2 regions of the Facklamia sp. P12955 genome follow, and region 2 is predicted to be linked to the other one. Evidence: predicted binding sites of a transcription regulator. Region 2 holds the regulator's gene; the other holds the start of a gene.

Region 1 (11,287 bases), on a different contig from region 2:
TATGCTATGTTTGCCGAAGGAAATACTGCTGAAAAAGCTTATCGCAAATCAGCCAAAACAGTGGGGAATGTGATCGGTAATTATCATCCACATGGAGATTCATCGGTTTATGAGGCCATGGTTCGTATGTCTCAAAGTTGGAAAAACCGCCAACCTTTGATCGACATGCACGGTAATAATGGTTCCATGGATGGCGACCCAGCTGCGGCAATGCGTTATACAGAAGCTAGGCTTTCAAGTATCGCCATGGAACTCTTAAGAGATATCCATTCTCAAACAGTCGATTGGATTCTGAACTTTGATGATACCATTGAAGAACCTCGTGTTTTACCCGCTCGCTTTCCTAATCTACTAGTGAATGGCGCAACCGGTATTTCAGCAGGTTATGCAACCGATATTCCTCCACACAACTTAGGGGAAGTCATTGACGCTTTAATTTATATGATTAAGCATCCCGATAAAATCAGTGTCGACCAGTTAATGAAGTATTTACCAGGACCAGATTTTCCAACGGGTGGTATTATCCAAGGTAAAGCGGGCATTAAAGAAGCCTATCAAACGGGTCAAGGTAAAGTTGTTATTCGATCTAAATTAGAAGTTGAAAAATTAAAGGGTGGTAAGTCTCAAATTGTTGTGAGTGAAGTACCCTATGACGTTAATAAAGGCAAACTTATTCAAAAATTAGATGAAATACGTCTTTCTAAAAAGCTAGAAGGGATTGCTGATGTTCGCGATGATTCAGATATTAATGGTGTTTCATTAGTCATTGAACTAAAAAGAGATGTAGAGGTCGAACCAATTCTTGCTTACCTCTATAAAAACACCGATTTACAAGTAAATTATCACTTCAATATGATAGCCATTCACGATCGTCGACCAGTCCTTTGTTCCTTAGAAAAAATGTTACAAGCTTACCTTGACCATCAAAAAGACATTATTCGTCGAAGAACTCAATTTCTTCTTAAGAAAGATCAAGACCGTCTTCATATTGTTGATGGCTTAATCCGAGTTATTTCTATTTTAGATGAAGTAATTACCACTATTCGCCAATCTGAAAACAAGGCCAATGCTAAAGATAATTTACACCAACAATATAATTTTTCAATGGCACAGGCTGAAGCAATTGTTTCCTTACAGTTATACCGTTTAACTAATACGGATATTGTTGGCCTACAACAAGAAAAATTTGAACTTAACGAAAGAATCCATATGTACGAGAATATCCTTTCTAATGCCAGTACTTTAGACAAGGTTTTGGTTAAGGAATTAAAGGAAATTAAGAAAAAGTTTAATAGTTTGAGAATGAGTCAATTAGAAGAGGAAGTGGAAGAAATTACCTTGGAAAAGACTCTTTTAATCCCACAAGAGCAAGTCTATGTGTCTGTGACTAAGGAAGGATACTTGAAACGTACTTCGGTTAGGTCATTTACGGCTTCCGATTCCACTGATTTAGGATCTAGAGATTTAGACTATCCATTATTTGTTCAAGAACTCTCGACTCATGATGCGATTGTGATTATCACATCTAAAGGTAATTATATTCATTTACCTGTTCACGAATTACCAGACATTCGTTGGAAAGATCTGGGTTTACATTGGTCTCAGCAATATCAATTAGATAAAGAGGAGTCCATCATTGCGGTGTTTGCGCAAAAAGCTTCGGACAATCCGAGTGAAGACCGAATTGTCATGATGACACAAGCAGGTCGCATTAAACAAACCCTCTTATCAGAATTCTCAACTTATCGATCCTATAAAACTCGGACAATGACTGCAATTAAATTGCAAGATGACCACGATCAATTAGTAGCAGCTCGATTAGCTAAAGCAGACAAGAACTATCAAATCGCCAGTATGACCCACCGCTCCTACGGTTTACGGTTTGATTTAGAACAAGTTTCAATTCAAGGACTAAAAGCACAAGGGGTCGTAGGTATGAAACTGAAAAAGGATGATTATCTTGTATCGATGCTCTTAATCGATCAAGCAGCTTCAAGACCACAAGTCTTCTTATTAACCAATCGAGGAAATCTTAAACGAATGGATAGTGAAGAACTGGCTAGTGCTAATCGCGCCAGTGTTGGAACGCTCATTCTAAAAGAAATAAAATCAAACCCCCATCGGATTTTAAAAGCTTTAGCCTTACAAAAAGGGAATATACCGATTATTATTCAAGGGGATACCGGTAAATCATTAGAGATGATGGCTTTTGATATCAATATTAGTAAACGCCAGAATAATGGCAGTCAGATTGTTGAGCTTGATCAACTAGGTAAGGTGATAGACATCCATCCTGCACGCTTGAAAATGTTAGATGAAGAATAAGATAAAAAACAAGTATCTGAACCAGATGCTTGTTTTTTATTTACAAAATCAACAACTAAAACTCTGTGTACTAAAAGAAAAAAACAGAAAGCAAACAACTGTTATAATCTTATTGCTACAATGAGCACAGAATACACTCTATTATTTTGTTTTTTCTAACAAAACACTGATATGTAAAGCTTAACGCTAATTATATAATTCACAATAACTGTTTACATTGAACTTTTCTTGTGTTATATTATGGGTGTAGAAATTGTCGGATCATTTTAAAAAAGGAGAATTAAAATGGAAATTGCAAATAAAACCGAATTAAATAAAGCATGGGATGGCTTTCAAGGAAGCAAATGGCAAAAAGAAATCGATGTTCGTGATTTTATTCAAGAAAACTATGCCTTATATGAAGGGGATGAAAGTTTCCTAGCAGATGCTACACAAAATACAAAAGATCTTTGGGACCAAGTGATGGACCTTAATAAAAAAGAACGGGAAGCAGGTGGCGTTCTTGATATGGATACTAAAGTAGTTTCTTCTATTACTTCTCATCAAGCAGGTTATTTAGATAAAGACAAAGAAGCAGTCGTTGGTTTCCAAACAGATGCTCCTTTTAAACGTAGCTTACAACCTTACGGTGGAATTCGTATGTCTAAGAATTCCTTAGAAGCTTATGGCTATGAGTTAGATCCAAAAACAGAACATATCTTTACACAATACCGTAAAACTCATAATCAAGGTGTTTTTGATGTCTATACCCCAGAAATGCGCGCTGCTCGCCGCTCTGGTGTTATTACCGGTCTTCCTGATGCATATGGCCGTGGTCGTATTATTGGTGACTACCGTCGTGTAGCCTTATACGGGGTAGAGCGTTTGATGGAAGAAAAGCAAAAAGATTTTGCTAACATCGGAAATGGTACAATGGATAACGATGTGATTCAATTACGTGAAGAAGTTACTGAACAATACCGTGCTTTACAAGAATTAAAAGAATTAGGCGAAATTTATGGCTTTGATATTTCACGTCCAGCTGAGAATGCAAAAGAAGCTTTCCAATGGTTATACTTAGGCTATTTAGCTGCCGTTAAGCAACAAAATGGAGCGGCTATGTCATTAGGACGTACTTCTACTTTCTTAGATATTTATATCGAACGTGACCTAGCTAAGGGCACATTGACTGAAGTCGAAGCACAAGAGTTAGTTGATCATTTCGTGATGAAATTACGTTTGGTTAAATTTGCACGTACACCAGAATACAATGAATTATTCTCTGGTGACCCAACTTGGGTAACAGAATCAATCGCTGGTATAGGTTTAGATGGACGCCCACTTGTTACTAAGAACTCTTTCCGTTTCTTACATACCTTAACAAACTTAGGTCCGGCTCCGGAACCAAACCTAACAATTCTTTGGTCACCATCATTACCTCAAGCCTTTAAAGAATATGCAGCTAAAATGTCGATTATATCTTCTGCTATTCAGTATGAAAACGATGAGATCATGCGTCCAGAATATGGTGATGATTATGCGATCGCGTGTTGTGTGTCTGCTATGCGTGTAGGTAAACAAATGCAATTCTTTGGAGCGCGTGCTAACCTTGCTAAGACATTACTTTATGCCATTAATGGTGGGGTAGATGAAAAATCTAAAGCGCAAGTTGGCCCTCAATATGCGCCAATTACATCTGAATATTTAGATTACGATGAAGTTTTGGCTAAATATGATGATATGATGGAATGGATTGTTGAGTTATATGTAAATACTTTAAATATCATCCACTATATGCATGATAAGTATTCTTACGAATCATTAGAAATGGCTTTACACGATACAAAAGTTCTTCGTACAATGGCAACTGGTATTGCAGGCTTCTCAGTTGCAGTAGATTCTCTATCTGCAATTAAGCATGCTAAAGTTAAAACAATTCGTGATGAAAATGGTTTAGTGATTGACTACGAAATTGATGGAGATTTTCCTAAATATGGAAATAATGATGATCGTGCGGATCAAATTGCTGTAGAATTATTGAAGAACTTTATGACAAAAGTTCGTAAACATAAAACTTACCGTGATTCATTACAAACAACTTCAATTTTAACTATTACTTCAAACGTTGTTTATGGAAAGAAAACTGGTAATACACCGGACGGACGTCGTGCAGGAGAACCATTTGCACCAGGGGCTAACCCAATGCATGGTCGCGATACCCATGGTGCTTTAGCTTCTTTACTTTCTGTGGCTAAAGTACCTTATGAGTACGCTTTAGATGGTATTTCCAATACCTTCTCAATTATTCCTAAAGCGCTTGGTAAAGAAGAAGCCACTCAAAAAGCTAACCTAGCTAATATGTTAGATGGTTACTCGACAAGTGGTGGACATCACTTAAATGTCAACGTCTTTAACCGTGACACCTTATTAGATGCGATGGAACATCCTGAAGAGTATCCACAATTAACAATCCGTGTATCAGGTTATGCTGTAAACTTTATCAAGCTAACACGCGAACAACAATTAGACGTTATTAACCGTACAATGCACGCTTCAATGTAAACTTTAAACAATTAATTAAAAACTTCAGAAAAAGGGACTGAATTTTATTTCAGTTCCTTTTTCTAAAAGTTAGATGGAGGAATTGAAATGTCAGAAGTAGCACAAGCAATTAAAGGCTATGTTCACTCCACAGAAAGTTTTGGTTCAGTTGATGGACCGGGTATTCGCTTTATATCTTTTATGCAAGGTTGTCGAATGCGATGTGAATTTTGCCATAACCCAGATACTTGGAAGATGACGGGTGGCAAGGAATACAGCCCACAAGACTTATTTAATGAAGCCATTCAGTATCGTGCTTTCTGGGGAAATGAAGGGGGAGTCACTGTATCAGGTGGGGAACCCTTATTACAGATGGATTTTTTAATCGAATATTTCAAAATATGTAAGGCCAATGGAGTACATACAACCATAGATACTTGTGGCCAGCCTTTCACTTATGAAGAGCCTTTTTTTAGTAAATTTCAAGAACTGATGATGTATACGGATCTGCTTTTGTTTGATATAAAACATATCGATCGTCAAGGCCATATTAAACTAACCGGCCATCCAAATGATAATATTCTTGAAATGTCACGCTATTTATCAGATATTAATAAAGCCGTCTGGATCCGTCATGTATTGGTTCCAACAAGAACGGATTTTGATGAATATTTATACCGTTTATCCGATTATGTAGCCAGTTTAAATAACGTCTTAAAGTTTGAAGTTTTACCTTACCATATGATGGGTGTTTATAAATACACTGCATTAGGCTATCGATACAAATTAGAAGGTGTAGAACCTCCAACTAAAGAAAGAGTCGAAAATGCCAACCGTATACTGCGCTGTGCAGAATATACCGGCTACCTAAAATCATAATAAAAAAATCTGTAACCATTCAAATTTAATGGGTGGCTACAGAATTTTTTTAGCAATTTTTTCTAATTAGTAATAAGATCAATTAACCGCCAACTAAGAATTTTGTAAAATAAGCGACAGCAATACCTACATAGTTACCTACAGCTCCTGCTAAAACTCCTAAAATTAAACCACTATCAATAAGAGACTTCCAATTAGCTGCTGCTGCTGTTAGAGAAGCTGTTGGACCACCGACGATACAACCAACAATTGAAAGAATCATGTATCCATATTCTATCTTAAATAGACGACAGATCAACAAGTGTAAAGTCAAACCTCCAACTAACATTCGAAAAACATAAAGTGTCATGGTTAAGGTAGAACCTACAAATTGCTGCCAGTCAACTGCAAAACTAATAGTTGAAAAAACATTAAGGATAAGAAGAGTCCTAAATCTAAATTAGCACATAGTTTATTATTGAGCTAGACCGATAAAACGGTCGTTAACAAGATTAAACGAACAGCCTTCCAAATAGTCTCCGGCATGTAAGCTTTTGAAAATGCTGTAGTCAAAATATTTATACCAAAACCAATGGTTAATAGCTAAGTAGTTTCTCTAATGGACCACTCTTTATCTGACATCAATGCTTTCGTGTCACTAGTTGAAGGTTCTTCTTCACTTAAATGATAAGGCCAAAACTTTTCCCAAGCTTTTGAAGCTTTAAGCATAGCTGGCGCGGCGAGCATAAAGTTTGTTAAAGGGGTAGCAATAACGTAATCTGACGCGTTAGCAGCCGCAATGGTTTGATGACTAGCATCTAAAACTGTTGCAATAGTCGTTAAGTTAGGAGTACCACCAGTGTAGGTCGCAACAAACATCCCAGCGATCTTTTATCCTTCATCCATATAAGGGGCATAATGAAGGCTAAGATAGTTGCAATCACCATAAGAGATAAAATACCTGAACTTAAAGCAATCACCGGATTTTTACTTTTTCAACTCAACTAAATCCATACTTAGCATGCAAATAATAATACGGACGGGAACTAGAAGTGAACTTATAGCATTATACACTTTATGACTGATAGGCACGACTCCTGTATTAGAAAAAATAATTCCAATTACAACAACAGTCAGGACCGGTCCTAACGATTTAAAAACTTTGTATCTTTGCAAGAATAACGCAACTGCGATCATGGATAAAATAATGAAGATAAGACCATTAGTTCTAGTTAAAACGCATCCACACAATCATGCCTTTATTATTTCTTTTATAATTCTACCATAAGTAGAAAAATATAATATTAAATTGTATTATCAATATAGCTAATCTTTATTAGAACAAAAACCTATAATCTAACTAAATAATCATGTAAAAATTTTTGAAAATATTTATTATTTTTATCTTTTTAAAAACTTACTTTAATTATCCTATGTCAATAAGGATTCAAAAATTTATTAAAAAGTGATAAACTTAGACTGTAATTTAATTTAGGAGGATAAATATGACAAAATACTTAGTTTTTGGGCATAAAAAGCCAGATACAGATACTATTGCTTCAGCCATCGCTTTTGCCTATTTCTTAAAGCAAGAAGGACACCAAGCAGAAGCAGTCGCACTGGGTGAAATATCAAGTGAGCCAGCTTTTGCTTTAGAAAAATTTGGTATCCAACCACCAAGAATTATTAATACAGCTGCTAATGAAGTGAGCCAAGTTGCTCTAGTGGACCACAATGAGCCACAACAATCAATAGACGATATTGATCAAGTTCAAATTGATTATGTCATTGACCACCACCGCATTTCAGGCTTTAATACAGCTCAGCCTCTTTATTACCGTGCGGAGCCCTTAGGGTCAACCGCCAGTATTCTTTATAAGATGTTTCAAGAATATGGCTATGAAATTCCAGCAGATATTGCCGGCATGATGTTATCTGCTATTATTTCAGATACCTTGTTATTTAAATCTCCAACAACAACCGAAAAAGACAAGGAAATCGCTGAAAAATTGGCTGAAATAGCCCAAGTTGATATTCAATCATATGGTTTAGAATTTTTAAAGGCTGGAGCTGATCTTAGTAAGCAATCGGATGAGGAAATTGTTGATGGGGATGCTAAAAACTTTGTCATGAACGATCAAAATATTCGTATTGGTCAGACAAACATTATCGGCTTTGACGAGATTTTAAGTCGTAAAGAAAATCTTTTAAAAGTAATGGAAGATAAGCGAAAAGAAATGAATCTTAAACTCTATGTGCTAGTGATTACGGATGTCTTAGAATCCGATTCTATTGGTTTGGTGGTAGGGGCGGATATTAGTGTTGTAGAGGCAGCTTTCAATACTAAAGTTGAAGATCATCAATTTGATTTACCAGGAGTAGTTTCACGTAAGAAACAAGTGGTTCCTCCATTAACAGCAGCATTTAACAAATAAAATGAATTCCAGCCCTCAACTTTATATTAAAGTTGGGGGCTGGAATTCATTATTCTTTTAATGAAAGACGTTTAATAACAGATGCCTGAGGTGTCACATAAAGTGTTTTTTGGCCTTCATAAATAACGAAGCCAGGTTTAGAACCGTTAGGTTTCTTTAAATGTTTAACTTGGACGTAATCAACAGGCACATTAGCAGATTGTGAAAATTTAGAATAATAGGCCGCTAATTGAGCAGCTTCTACAAAGGTTTCTTCACTAGGTTTATCACTTTCGATAATAACGTGGGCACCAGGGATGTCCTTTGCATGAAGCCACCAATGGTTTTTAGATGCTTTTTTGAGGGATAAGTCGTCATTTTGTTGATTGTTTCTACCGACATAAATCATGACACCATCACTAGATTTAAAGCGACGGGGTTTAGATTGGTTTTTTGCTCGCTTTTTACTTGAAGAAGGCTTCTGTCCCACATAGCCTTCATTAATTAATTCTTGCTTAATCGATTCAACATCTTCAAGATCAGCTTGCTTAAGTTGGACTAAAATACCTTCTAAATAATCAATCTCAGCGCGGGTTAAGCTTTCTTCACGATTAATATATTTGAGAGCATCCCGATATTTTTGATACTTTTTAAAGTAAACTTGAGCATTTTCAACAGCATTTAATCGAGGATTTAATTGGATATCCATTGGCTCGTCATTATTATAAAAATTAGCCAAGGTCACCTGGTATTCCTTATCATTAATTTGATAGGCAAAGGCATTTAAAAGTTCACCTTTAATGCGATAGTCATCAGCACTTGCTGCAACATGTCGGTCAATTGAAAGTTTTTTCAATTTTTTTTGATTTTTATCAATCACTTGCTTTAATTTATGAATAATATTACCCGATAATTGCTTGACCCTATCTAAATGAACCTTTTGGTGAGAATATGCATAAATTAATTCGGAAAGAGAATCGAAGGCCACTTCTGTTCCTGGTAAATTTGCCAATTTAAAAGCATAGAAATAAACATTTTTTTCCGTTTGATAAAGAGTAGGAGAGGGGAATTCAATGGCTGATTTTACTCTTTCTAAACTGGCCAAACTAGATAGATTCCCACCTTCATCAGACATCCAAAAAGCAATCTCTTGTGCAAGAAGTTTTCCCATTCCTTGTACGCATTGGAAGGCTCTCCCTTCTCTTAGAATCGCTTCATTCTGATGACTAAATTCAAACAATTGAGAATCATTCAATTCAAATAAGTTTACTTGTTGTCTGTTGCGGGGAGGTCGCTTGAATTCTGCTCCTGGAGTGAGTGAACGATAAGCGTTTTGACTATCTGGAACATGCTTAATACAATCAATAATGGTTTGTTTATTCTGGTCGACTAGAAGGATATTTGAGTGTCGCCCCATCAATTCAAAGGTTAGCAGGTATTCTTGGTCAACACCTATTTCATCACGACCGGTAAAATAGAAATCAATAATCCGATCGTTCTCATATTGCTTGATATCAATAATGAAGGCAGATTCCAAGTATTTTCTTAATAACATGCAAAACATAGGGGCCTGTTGTGGATTGGCTGATTTCTCTTGAGTTAAGTATAAAGAAAAATAATTCGGGTGAACCGAGGCGGCTAGGCGATGATTGGTTCGGTTAGCACGTATAACTATTTGTAATTCTTGTTCAAAGGGTTGGTAAATTTTATGTACACGTCCTGCTTTTAATTGTGATCGTAACTCTTCTACTAAAGCTCGTGTAAAAAATCCGTCAAATGTCATCGTCTCACTCCTCAAAAATGTCTGTTATTTATTATAAAACAAATAGGCCCTTTAAGCTAGTAAGGGCCTATTGAAGTGATTTCTTTACATAGAAATGAATTATTTCACTATTGATTTGGCATAGTTAGAAGGACTAATACCAAATTCTTTCGAAAAAGCTCTTGAAAAATATTGGATGGAACCATATCCTAATTCATTAGCGATTTCAGAAAGAGTCATTTTAGATTCATGAATTAATAGCTTACTTTGTTTTAAACGTAAGCTGTTAATGTATTGTTTAGGGGTTTGTCCTGTATATTTATTAAATAAGCTTTGGAGGCTGGAGCGAGAAATATTGAAGACTTCTACCAGATCATTTACTTGATGAAGCTGACCGACATTCTCTTGGAGAAAATCAATGATTGATTGGAACAAGTCATTTTCATAATTTTCTCGCATGGAGGTAGACCTTTCAGTTTCTGTTTTATTCTCACCGTTGTGAATTTGCGTAAGTATTAATTGGAGACTTGTGACCATTTCATCATAATAGAAAGGACATTTATCCTCAGAAATAGCCGCTAAATTGACCAAGCGACTTACAAGTTGAATTTGACGATGACCAAGATGAATTGGCCTTTGAGCGATCGATTCGGCTAAGCCTTGACCAGAAAATAAAATGGAAATCAGTGTAGTCATCCCTTCTTCTTTAAAGGCAATTTGATTTTTTTGTCCTGGAAAAATTAACCAGGCGGAATTTTTTGATAAAAGAATCTGCTTATTATAGCTTACTTCTATCGAAGCTTGTCCTTGATCGACGATAATTAACTCATAGTAATTTTGTGGATGGTTGAGTATCCGTTCACCGCTTGAGTAGACTTGGTAATCAAGACCGAAGACATTTTCAATTTTAAGGCGTTTTATTTCTTTTTCTACCTTTATAGCTTCTTTTAAAGTAATAATTTGTGGTTCTTCATTTTGGCTGGGTTCCAAATAAAGTTTACATTCTGCAGTTAGAGAGAGGGTATTAAAGTATACACCCGCATTAAGCTGAACCGCATTTTGTAAGATAAAAAATTGAAAGGATTCTTTTTTATCTGGAGTATCCGTCATCACTAATAGAGCTAATCCTTTATGTTCAGTTAGGATAACTGGCTTATTAAAACGTAGTAGAGCTTGTGATCGATCCCTTTTAATGGTTACTAAACGATTAAAGGGTTTAATTTGTTGGTGGTTAGTCTTGACGGAGGTAAAATATTTCGAAGTGGCGTTCTTGGTCGATTGCTTATACATGGTAAACTCCTTTCTGCTTCTTATGTCTATTATATCTTAATTAGGATAAAAGCACTATTAATCTTTAGAAGTTAAAATTGTTCTAAAAATTATCTAAATTAACTTATATTTAAATAAG
Region 2 (11,287 bases):
TACTATATGGTATTTTCAACTTGTTTGATAAATATTTTTTGGTGGTGATATTCTTGTCGTTAAATTTTAAGATAAGTATTAAAGTTGCTCCGTGTCATCGTCATTATTTTGCATTTCTTCATCAAGCGCTAAGTAAAGCTCATTACCTCCCATCTCATTATTCAATTATCCCCATACTCTTATGCGACTTAAGTTCAGCCCATATCAATGTTAATACTCTAATCATTGATAGCAACGGAGATTTTTGGTACTCCAACCAATCCTTAGAACAAATTTCACACAATATACTCCAAGACCAACACCTCTTCATACCTTTTAATAGTTGTTTAGATAGCCTTCTTTGGCTCAATTTACGCTATTGCTCCTATTTTAATACACTCGAAGATCATACTAATCGACAAACGGTTATCAAATACGGCTTCTTCTACTATCAATTAAATACTGATCGTAACTTATCTTTTATCTATCCCTTATCCATTCGATACCAAGCTTTATCTTTTAATAGCAATCGCCCTCATAACCCTCCTTCTATCTACTCTTTTAATCGCTTTGTAGATTTCAGCCTATAAATAGGCATAAACTTTTTAGTTAGAAAATAAAAAAACTTGATTGTCGCTACTAAACGACAATCAAGTTTTTTAAAAGAGTCCAAAGAATCTTTTTTTCTTTTTTCTTATTGATTTTGAGTGTTTAGCTTCTAACTTATGAATGGGATCTCCGTTAAAGATATCCCGAGCATTTTGTAAGAAGTAGTCGACCTTTGCCTGACCAAAATCTTGTTCTAGTTGATTAAATGCAGCCTTCATATTAAATGGTCGAAAATCCACATGGTGGACGTCAGAAGCAATAACATGTGCTAAATTAAGTTCAAGCATTTCTCTTGCTGTTTTTTGAAATTTTTCACCATATAAGCCCACATAAGAAGAAGAAGTGATTTGTGATAAACATCCCATCTGAATTAAGTCATATAAATCCTCATAATTTTCAGCTAATTGATGATTTCTTTCTGGATGCGCAATTAAAGGTGTTATTCCCATATCAATTAACTGCAATAACATTTTAGGCGCAAATTCTGGGACTTTAACAGTTGGAAATTCAATCAAATAATATTTATCCGATCCATCTAGAGATAATAAATCACCATTATAATAATCTTCCATAAATTGCTTGGTTAAGCGTATTTCTTGACCGGGATACACTTTAACTTGTAGGCCAGCTCTTTCGTAATCAGCAGATAATTTGTCCGTAAATTTTATAACATCCTCTTTATGATTAATAAATTGACCATTACGATGGTGGGGGGTTAAAACAATATGTTGGACCCCTTCTTCTTGACCCATTTTAGCTAGGTGAATAGAATCTTCTAGCGTTTGCGCCCCATCGTCTACTCCGGGTATAAGATGTGAATGTAAATCAACAATCATTTTTATTACTCACCCTTGCTATCTTTTTCGGAATCATGACCGTAACCATAACCATAATATGAATAATAGCCTGATCCTTCTTCACGCGGAACACCATTCATAACATATCCTAAAATATTCGCATTGACATTATCTAAGATTTCTTTCGCTTGGCGTACTTCCTCACGACGAACATAGCCATAACGTAATACCATCAAAATACCATCCACACGTGTTGCTAAAATTTGTGGATCAGCCACAGCAGTAATAGGTGGCGTATCATAGATTATCAAATCAAAATATTGATTCAACTCATGCATAATGGATGTCATACGAGCTGAACCGAGTAATTCTGAAGGGTTCGGCGGAATAGGTCCACACGGCAATAAGTAAAGACCTGTTTCGGGATTATGTTGAACTACCTGATTAAATTTGACCTCAGGATTGGCAATTAAGGTTGACAGTCCTTCTTTATTATCGATTCTAAAAGTTCGATGAAGGGTTGGCTTACGCATATCCGCATCAACAATCAAAACCTTTTTCTCTGTTTGAGCCATAACAACCGCTAAGTTTGCTGAAACGGTCGACTTGCCTTCAGCCGGAATACAAGAAGAAATTAGTAAACTCTTAAGCTTCCGATCGACTTGAGCAAATTCAATATTCGTACGGATGGCACGGAATTGCTCCGCATTAATAGATTGAGGAGATGTATAAGTAATTAAAGAGGTTCCAAATTCTTGATCTTTTAATAATTTGCTTTCTTTTTTCTTTCGAGTATTAAACATGCTAAACCTTCTTTCTAGTCCGTTTTTGTGATTTACTACTTGCTATACGAGAACTTTTCATTTCTTTATTTGAAAGTTGATAAATATGTCCTAAATCATTCATTCCTAGACTTGCCATAAATTCATCATCTTTGACGGTTGTGTCAGAAATTTCGGATAATAAAATAATTAAGATGGCAATCGCCAGACCCATTAGGGCCCCAATAATTGAATAAATTGGCAAACTAGGAGAAACTCGGTTTGGGTTAAAAGAAGCTGGAGAAAGAATAAAAATGTTGGTATCTTCTCCCCCATAAATATCGCTGACTGTTTCTTCAAAAACTGTAATCACATTATAAAGAACATTTTGAGCAGCTTGAGGAGACTCAAGCTGAACGGAAACATAAAAAGCTTGTGAGTTTGGTGATTGTTCCACCGTAATAGCATCTTTTAAATCTCCTACCGAATAAGCCTTATTGGCATCATCGCTCACTCGATTAAGAACACTGTCACCCGTGATAATATCGCGGTAAGTATTAATCAACTGTGAGTTAGCTTGTAATTCACTGTATTGGATAGGCGATTGTCCCATTCGCTCTTCTGATTGATTCACTAAAAGCTGAGCCGTTGAGCGGTAATTAGGTGTTACAAATAAAATCATAAAAGCAATCGCCAAAATGATCCCTAAGAGAATTAAACTAAATATTTTAAAAGCATGCTTAGTAAATAATTTCCATAAATCTTTTAAGCTAATTTCTTCTTGTTGCATGTTAACCTCCGTATTGTGTGCTATCATTAGCAAATTTTATTATCTTTTCTTTCATAATTTTAGGCTGATGAACCGCCTCTTTCAAACTTTCGACAAATTCCAAAGTCTCTTGTAGTGGAATTGGTACAACTTTTCCAACAAATATTTGATCATTTAATTGATTTTCAACAAGTTCTGATCCGGTCAATAATTCTTCATAAAGCTTCTCACCTGGTCGAATACCTGACTCTCGAATACCGATTTCTTCAACTGTATGCCCGGAAAGGAGAATCATTTTCTTGGCTAAATCAAGAATTTTAACAGGTTCCCCCATGTCAAGGATAAAAACTTCACCATCTTGGGCAAAAGTTCCAGCAAAAACAACTAATTGGCTGGCTTCTGGAATAGTCATAAAATAGCGAATCATTCTAAAATCTGTAACTAACACAGGACCTCCAGCGGCTATTTGCTTTTTAAAAGCAGGAACAACACTGCCTCGACTGCCCAGTACATTTCCAAAACGAACTGCACAATAAAGGGATGCTGACTGCTTGTTCATGCCAGTGATAATTAACTCAGCTACTCGTTTAGTCGCTCCCATAATATTAGGGGGATTGACCGCTTTATCCGTAGATATCATTACCATTTTAGACACTCTAGCTTGATCGACAGCTCGTGCGACATTGTATGTGCCCAAAATATTATTTTTATAAGCTTCGACCGGGTTAGCTTCCATTAAAGGTACGTGTTTGTGAGCAGCCGCGTGATAGATAATATCAGGTTGATATTCTTTAAATATTTCTAATAGACGGTCATAGTCTTGGATATCCGCAATAACCGGAATATATTGAATCATACGTTCGTTATAAGTTTTAATCATTTCATGATAGATAAGATAGATAGAATTCTCCCCATGCCCTAATAAAATAACTTTTGCTGGATTATGTTTAGAAATTTGACGGGTTATTTCAGATCCGATAGACCCTCCTGCTCCCGTTATTAGAATGGTTTTCCCTTCTAATTCCTTTCTCATAGCAATTTCGTCTAGTTCGATTTCCTGACGGCCCAAAAGGTCTGAAATCTTAATTTCACGCATGGATTCTTTTGGTTGATGGATTCCTAATAAAACGTCTTCAACTTTTGGCATATTATAGACGCGCACACCTAATTCGTTACAATAACGAAGTATCTCTTCATATTTTTCTGGTTTCAGGGAAGGAATAGCAATGACAGCTTTTACGATATTGTACTGCTTAGTTAATTCCGTAAGTTGTTCTAAGCCCCCTACTACCTCGACGCCTCCTATGTTCATACCAATTTTAGAGTGGTCTTCATCTAGGATAGCAACCACTTTTTCGTTTCTTGGATGACGTTGGTAAGCATTCATAAAAAGTGATCCACCGTCTCCTGCTCCAATTAATACAATATTTTCTCTATTTTTGTTATCGATATTAGTGACTCTGTTTTTAGTGTGATAAATATATTGCCATAATATTCGTAAAGCACTGATTGCAACTCCTGCTAGACCTGCTACTATAATTAAATAGCGAAAAGAGAGCCATTTAAGCACTATAGATAAAATCAACCCAGAAACTAAATTGGCAAAAATAACAATTAAAAATAAAAGCGAAAAGTCGACCATAGTCGCATAGCGCTTTATACGTGAATCGACTTTAAAATGCTTAGAGACTGCATAATATAAACCAAAGGACAATAATAAATGTCCCACATAAAACTGCATTGGGACTTTGAATATACCTAAAAAAATGACTAAAGCAACAATTGTTGCTAGACAAAAAGCTAAAAGGTCACTGACTGCCCATATCAATCGTTTGTGGGCAAAAGGTAGGTTTTCTACCCATTGAACGAAACGAAGTGATAACATCTCTTGGTTTCTTAACATGCTTTCATTCCTCACTATAATCTATTAGCTATATAGAACATTATCTTTCTCTAGTACGTCCTAATTTTGATAGCCATATTATCTCTATCATTTTACCGATATTATTAGGCACTTTCAATGTGTTTAAGGACAAATTTCATTAAAACTATCTAATTATAGTCAGGAAAATAAAAAGAGCAAACAATTTAAGGTTAAAACCACCTTAAATCGTTTGCCTAATCAATTTATTTAATTGACTTACATCATACCCATACCTGGTTGGGCAGGCATTTCAGGTTCGTCTTTAGGAATTTCAGCTACGACAGCTTCAGTTGTTAATAATAAAGCTGCTACTGATGCAGCATTTTGTAAGGCTGAACGAGTTACCTTAGTTGGATCAACAATACCAGATTGAATCATATCTTCAAACTGATCCGTTGTTGCATTATAGCCTGTTCCTTCTTTTGAAGAAATAATTTTATTGACGATCACTGAGCCTTCACGACCTGCATTTTCAGCAATTTGACGAACAGGTTCTTCTAAAGCACGAACCACAATCTTCACCCCAGTTGCTTCATCATCAGTTTCTGTTTCTGTGGCAGCTACTTGATCTTTAATGATTAAGTAAGCTGCTCCTCCACCCGCTACGATTCCCTCTTCAACAGCAGCGCGAGTGGCATTTAATGCGTCTTCAATACGTAATTTAACTTCTTTTTGTTCGGTTTCAGTTGCTGCTCCGACTTTAATGACTGCTACACCACCAGCTAATTTGGCTAAACGTTCTTGTAATTTTTCTTTGTCATAGCTTGAAGTAGTTTCTTCTGCTTGGTGACGAATTAAAGCTACACGTTCTTTAATAGCTTCGGATGAACCAGCACCTTCAACAATCGTTGTGTCATCTTTAGTCACAGTCACTTTTCCAGCTGAACCTAAGTGGTCGATGGTTGCATCTTTTAATTCAAAGCCTAATTCTTCAGAAATTACAGTAGCTCCAGTAAGAATCGCAACATCTTCTAACATCGCTTTACGACGGTCTCCAAATCCTGGTGCTTTAACTGCAGCTACATTTAAAGTTCCGCGTAATTTATTTAAAACTAAAGTTGGTAAAGCTTCCCCTTCAACATCTTCAGCAATAATCAATAACGGACGGCCAGATTGCATTACTGCTTCTAATACTGGAAGCGCATCTTGAATGTTAGAAATCTTGCGGTCTGTAATTAAGATATATGGATTTTCTAAATCTGAAATCATTTTTTCATTATCGGTTACCATATATTGTGATAAGTAACCACGATCGAATTGCATACCTTCTACAACTGATAATTCAGTCTCAATGGTTTGAGAATCTTCAATAGTGATTACACCATCGTTGCCGACTTTTTCCATAGCATCAGCAATCAATTCGCCAACCTTTTGGTCTCCTGATGATACAGCTGCTACTTGTGCAATCGCTTCTTTAGAAGATACAGGTTGTGATAATTCTTCTAAAGCTGCTACAGCTGTCTTAGTTGCTTTATCAATTCCACGACGAATACCAACTGGGTTAGCACCTGCTGTAACGTTCTTCATTCCTTCACGTGCAATTGCTTGAGTTAAAACAGTGGCAGTCGTTGTTCCGTCTCCAGCTATATCATTGGTTTTTGAAGCTACTTCTTGCACTAATTGAGCACCCATATTTTCATAACGGTCTTCCAATTCTATTTCACGCGCAATGGTTACCCCGTCGTTTGTAATAAGTGGAGAACCGTAAGTCTTATCTAAGACAACGTTACGTCCCTTAGGGCCCATTGTTGTTTTAACCGTATCTGCTAATAAGTCTACCCCGCGCAATAAAGCTGCACGTGCGTCTTCTGAGAATTTCAATTCTTTTGCCATTTATACCGCTCCTTTATATCTTTTTCTATTGAGTTCTTTATTAAATATCTTTTATTCAATAATTGCTAAAGCTTCTTTTAATTCGATAATAATAAATTTTTCACCTTGGTCTTCAATCTCAGTCGCTGAATAAGATTTATAGATAACTTGATCACCAACTTTAATTCCGTCTTCTGATTCTATTTCAGGACCAACCGATACTACTTCACCAATTTGTTGTTTTTCTTGAGCAGAGCTAGGTAACACAAAGCCGCTTGCTGTTGTTTCTTCGACTTCCTTTGGTTTTAGAACAATACGTTTTGCTAAAGGTTTCAACATGAAAATCCCTCCAAATTTTATTATTTAGCACTCTGTTGATATAAGTGCTAATCACAATTAATATATTAGACCATCTTTGATTAAAAAGCAAGAAATAGATATAAAAATCTCATTATTTTTTCCTAAAACCATAAAAAAACTTCTCACTATAAATAGTAAGAAGTCCAATCATTTTCTATTCTCTTGCTAACTGATCAGCAATTTCTTCTTGGTTAATGAAATAAATCAAGGTCTGCAGTTCATTGGTTAAATCAACATTTTGTACGCGAACACTTTCAGGTACTTCAAAACGTAATGGGGTAAAGTTCAAAACTCCCTTTATACCAGCAGCTATTAATCGTTCCATTATTTCGTCTGCATATTCTTGAGGAACAGTTAAGATAGCCACATCGATTGCTTGGATTTCTAATTGCTCTTCTAACTCATCAATCGAATAGATAGGAATGCCCGAATGGACAGTTCCAATCAAATCAGGATTGACATCAAAACCGGCACCAATTCTGACATTATTAGATTTTCTAAAGTTATAGTTTAATAAGGCATTCCCTAATGATCCAACTCCGATCAAGGCAGTGGTTGTTAGACGATCTTGATTGAGTGTCTTCCCAAAAAACTGAAGCAAATATTCCACATCATAACCATAGCCTCTTTTCCCAAGGGCTCCAAAATAAGAAAAATCACGCCGAATGGTCGCACTGTCAACTTTAACAGCATCACTGAGTTCGGTTGATGAAATGCGCGTCTTACCAGCATTGTATAAGTATCGCAAATAACGATGATAAATTGGCAAACGCTTGGCCGTCGCTCGTGGGATTTCTTTCACCATTCTACTTCCTCCGTTCATCCTAACTTTCACTTGTTTGTGTGTTTTCTCACAATTTGATAAGTCTAGTATATCATCAAACGAAGATAATGCCAATCAGTAGAGAGTCTTTTTTTTTAAAAATTCACAAACTTTTTAAAAAGCCAGTTGAATCGAAACTAGTGAGAGTTTAATAAGCGTGCTATAATGGGAGTGATTGAACAAAGGGGGATGGCCCGTGATTTTACTACAAGCAAACAATATCAGTCGTCGTTTTGCCGATGTGACTTTATACGAAGACGTTAACTTTTCGATTCAAGAACGTGACCGAATTGCATTGGTCGGACGTAACGGAACGGGTAAGTCGACTCTAATTAAACAAATCATTGGTGATGAACCCATCAATGATGGTCAATTTAGTCGTGCTAAAAAGCTAAACATCGGTTACTTAGAACAACATATAGCAGTAGATTCTCTTTTAACTGTTTGGGATGAAATGCTGTCTCTTTTTTCTAAAAAATTAGTTATGAGAGACCAAGCCCAAGAAATTGCTGACAAACTAGCGAATCTAGCTGATCAAGGTGATACTCAATCTATTTTATATCAAGAGACCTTGGCCCAATATGATCAAATTCAAATGGAATTACAAGCAAAAAATGTCTATCAAATCGAATCTACTATTCGAACTGTTCTTCATGGGTTTGGTTTTTATCCGGAGGATTATGATCAACCTATTCAAAGTCTATCCGGAGGCCAAAAGACTCGTATCGCCTTAGCCAGACTCTTATTACAAGACTATGACTTATTAATTCTGGATGAGCCTACCAACCATTTAGACATGCAGACTTTAAGCTGGTTAGAAAAGTTTTTAACCACCTATCAAGGCGCACTTTTAATCGTTTCTCACGATCGCTATTTTTTAGATAAAGTCGCAACTCAAATCTATGAAATTCGCGACCACCATCTACATCATTATCAAGGTAATTATTCTTTTTATGTCCAAGAAAAAGCAGCTCGCATGGAACACGCTCAAAAACAATATCTCAAACAGCAAGCTGAGATTAATCGTTTAGAAGAATTTGTCCAAAAAAACATTGCCCGTGCTTCCACTACTAAAAGAGCCCAAAGCCGACGCAAACAGTTAGAAAAGATGGACCGCATTGAAGCACCTAAACAAGATGCTAAGGCTCCTCGTATTCAATTTTCAATTGCCAAAGAATCGGGTGAAAAAGTTATTCAGGCAGAAAATTTGAGTATTGGTTATTCTCCTACAGATGTTCTTTGTCAAAACATCAACCTTGACCTGACCAAGCAAAATGCTATCGCTATTGTTGGTCCTAATGGAATTGGTAAAACAACTCTTCTAAAAACTCTTTTAGGCTATCTTCCAGTTATCGATGGTACAATTAAGAAGGGAACCAATGTCCAAATTGGCTACTACGACCAAAACGTCAACCATCTGTCTGGCGACGTTACCGTACTCGAGACCCTTTGGCGTGCTCATGATACAACAGATGAGTGGAAAATCCGTTCCATTTTAGGCTCTTTTCTTTTTAGTGGAGAAACGGTGGAAAAGAAAGTCAGTCTGCTCAGTGGTGGTGAAAAAGCTCGTTTAGCCTTAGCTCTTTTAGCGGCTGATCACGATAATACCCTATTGTTGGATGAGCCAACCAACCACTTAGATATTGATTCGAAAGAAGTCTTAGAAGAAGCACTCATTAACTTTAACGGAACGCTGCTATTTGTTTCTCATGATCGTTACTTTATTAATCGGATTGCTACTCATGTTTTAGAAATAGCTGCTGACAAGAGCCAGCTTTATCTTGGCGATTATGATTACTATTTAGCTAAAAAAGAAGAAATTGAAGCCTTTGAAGCAGCTGAGGAAAATAAGAATGGACAAAAAGAAGAACTTATCTCTGCTGGTCAGCTGTCTTATGAAGAAAATAAAAAAATAAAAAGTGAACTAAGAAGACTACAGAAATTAGCAGACGAAGCTTGGACTGATAACGAAGCTCTTGAAGAAATGATCGAAAAAGATAAAGAAATGATGCTTGAAGCAGCAAATGCTAACGATCATCAAGCATTAATTGCTATTGATCAGAAAATAAAAGAAAAGCAAGAAACTAGTAATCAGTTAGTTACACAATGGGAAGAATACAGTCTGGCTATTGAAGACTATCTTGAAAAATACCCCGATTTAAAATAAATTTAAACACACACACTGAAAATTTCAGTGTGTGTGTTCTTTATAGAGTCATAGCTGGTCTGGCATTGGCTGCTAAATCCGTATATTCTTCCTTTAATAACTTTGGATAGGCAGCTGCTCCAATCATGGCTGCATTATCTCCGCATAATGCTAAAGGTGGAATTAAAAGTTCTACATTAGGGTAGTGAGCTTCGAACAGGCTTTGTATGCTTGCTCTCAATTCACTATTGGCGGCTACTCCGCCGGCTAAAACAAATTGCTTAATCTCTGGACGATTTTCCAAAGCCTTGCTAACTTTTCCCGTTAAAACATCCACACAGGCACGTTGAAAACTCGCTGCTAAATCAACTGGCTGGATGCTTTCTCCTCTTTGGTTAGCGTTGTGAACCAGGTTCATCACCGCACTCTTCATACCTGAAAATGAAAAATCTAAGTTATTCTCATTTAACATGGCACGAGGGATTGAATAAATTTCTGGGTTTCCTTCTTTAGCCATTTGATCAAGATACTTACCTGCTGGATAAGGTAAGTCTAGCAAGCGGCCTACCTTATCATAAGCCTCTCCTACCGCATCATCTTGCGTTTCACCAATGACTTGATAATTATTCGCCGACTTCATAACCACCAACTCAGTATGTCCACCACTGACAATTAAAGCCATTAATGGAAACTCTAAGTTTTTAATAAAGCGGCTGGCATAAATATGTCCAGCTAAATGGTTGACAGCAATTAAAGGCTTTTTATATAAATAGGACAATGTCTTAGCTGCAGTAACTCCAATTAATAGAGGGCCAACTAGCCCAGGACCTTGGGTCACTGCGATCGCATCTACCTGATCAATCGATTCTAGTTGGGCTTCTTCTAATGCTAACTTCAAAACTTGACTGATTTGTTCGACATGGTGACGACTAGCTACCTCAGGGACAACACCGCCAAATCGCATATGACTCTTTACCTGGGAGGCAACAATATTCGCTTTAATATGACAGCCATTTTCTATCAAGGCTACACTCGTCTCATCACAAGACGATTCAATGGCTAATATTAAATTTTCTTCTTGCATTGGCTATTCCTCCTACTCAAATGTTAACTGCATAACCCAGCCATCTTCAACCGGATCATGATAATAGTTAGGCCGTTCATCAATTATCTTAAATCCCACTGCTTGATATACGGCAATAGCCACCTGATTACTGACTCGAACTTCCAAGTTAACTTTTTCTACTTTATTTTCTTGAAATTGATCTAGAAGAGCTCTTAAAAAAGCTTTTCCCCTCCCTTTGCCT

What was found. Region 2 encodes Rex, which represses fermentation and respiration genes when NADH is low (regulators of the CRP and FNR family bind a similar motif). Its sites were predicted from a motif close to TTGTGAANTANTTCACAA; they were not measured.
Region 1: a site for Rex is predicted at 2,513-2,530, ahead of pflB (formate C-acetyltransferase). Genes of this name have one in related genera too.

The regions. Positions count from the first base shown of each region.
Region 1 is NZ_JBNUPF010000012.1:14,438-25,724, reverse strand. Features, by position in the region: gene parC (DNA topoisomerase IV subunit A) at 1-2,325, shown strand, start outside; gene pflB (formate C-acetyltransferase) at 2,611-4,866, shown strand; gene pflA (pyruvate formate-lyase-activating protein) at 4,954-5,724, shown strand; gene ACQV2G_RS04670 (DUF819 family protein) at 5,807-6,142, opposite strand; gene ACQV2G_RS04665 (hypothetical protein) at 6,307-6,582, opposite strand; gene ACQV2G_RS04660 (manganese-dependent inorganic pyrophosphatase) at 7,209-8,138, shown strand; gene ACQV2G_RS04655 (Rqc2 family fibronectin-binding protein) at 8,188-9,900, opposite strand; gene ACQV2G_RS04650 (helix-turn-helix domain-containing protein) at 10,000-11,169, opposite strand.
Region 2 is NZ_JBNUPF010000023.1:2,281-13,567, forward strand. Features, by position in the region: gene ACQV2G_RS07095 (hypothetical protein) at 54-569, shown strand; gene ACQV2G_RS07100 (tyrosine-protein phosphatase) at 639-1,424, opposite strand; gene ACQV2G_RS07105 (CpsD/CapB family tyrosine-protein kinase) at 1,430-2,188, opposite strand; gene ACQV2G_RS07110 (YveK family protein) at 2,190-2,936, opposite strand; gene ACQV2G_RS07115 (polysaccharide biosynthesis protein) at 2,938-4,818, opposite strand; gene groL (chaperonin GroEL) at 5,056-6,672, opposite strand; gene ACQV2G_RS07125 (co-chaperone GroES) at 6,724-6,990, opposite strand; gene ACQV2G_RS07130 (redox-sensing transcriptional repressor Rex) at 7,166-7,816, opposite strand; gene ACQV2G_RS07135 (ABC-F family ATP-binding cassette domain-containing protein) at 8,031-10,001, shown strand; gene tsaD (tRNA (adenosine(37)-N6)-threonylcarbamoyltransferase complex transferase subunit TsaD) at 10,042-11,064, opposite strand; gene rimI (ribosomal protein S18-alanine N-acetyltransferase) at 11,077-11,287, opposite strand, start outside.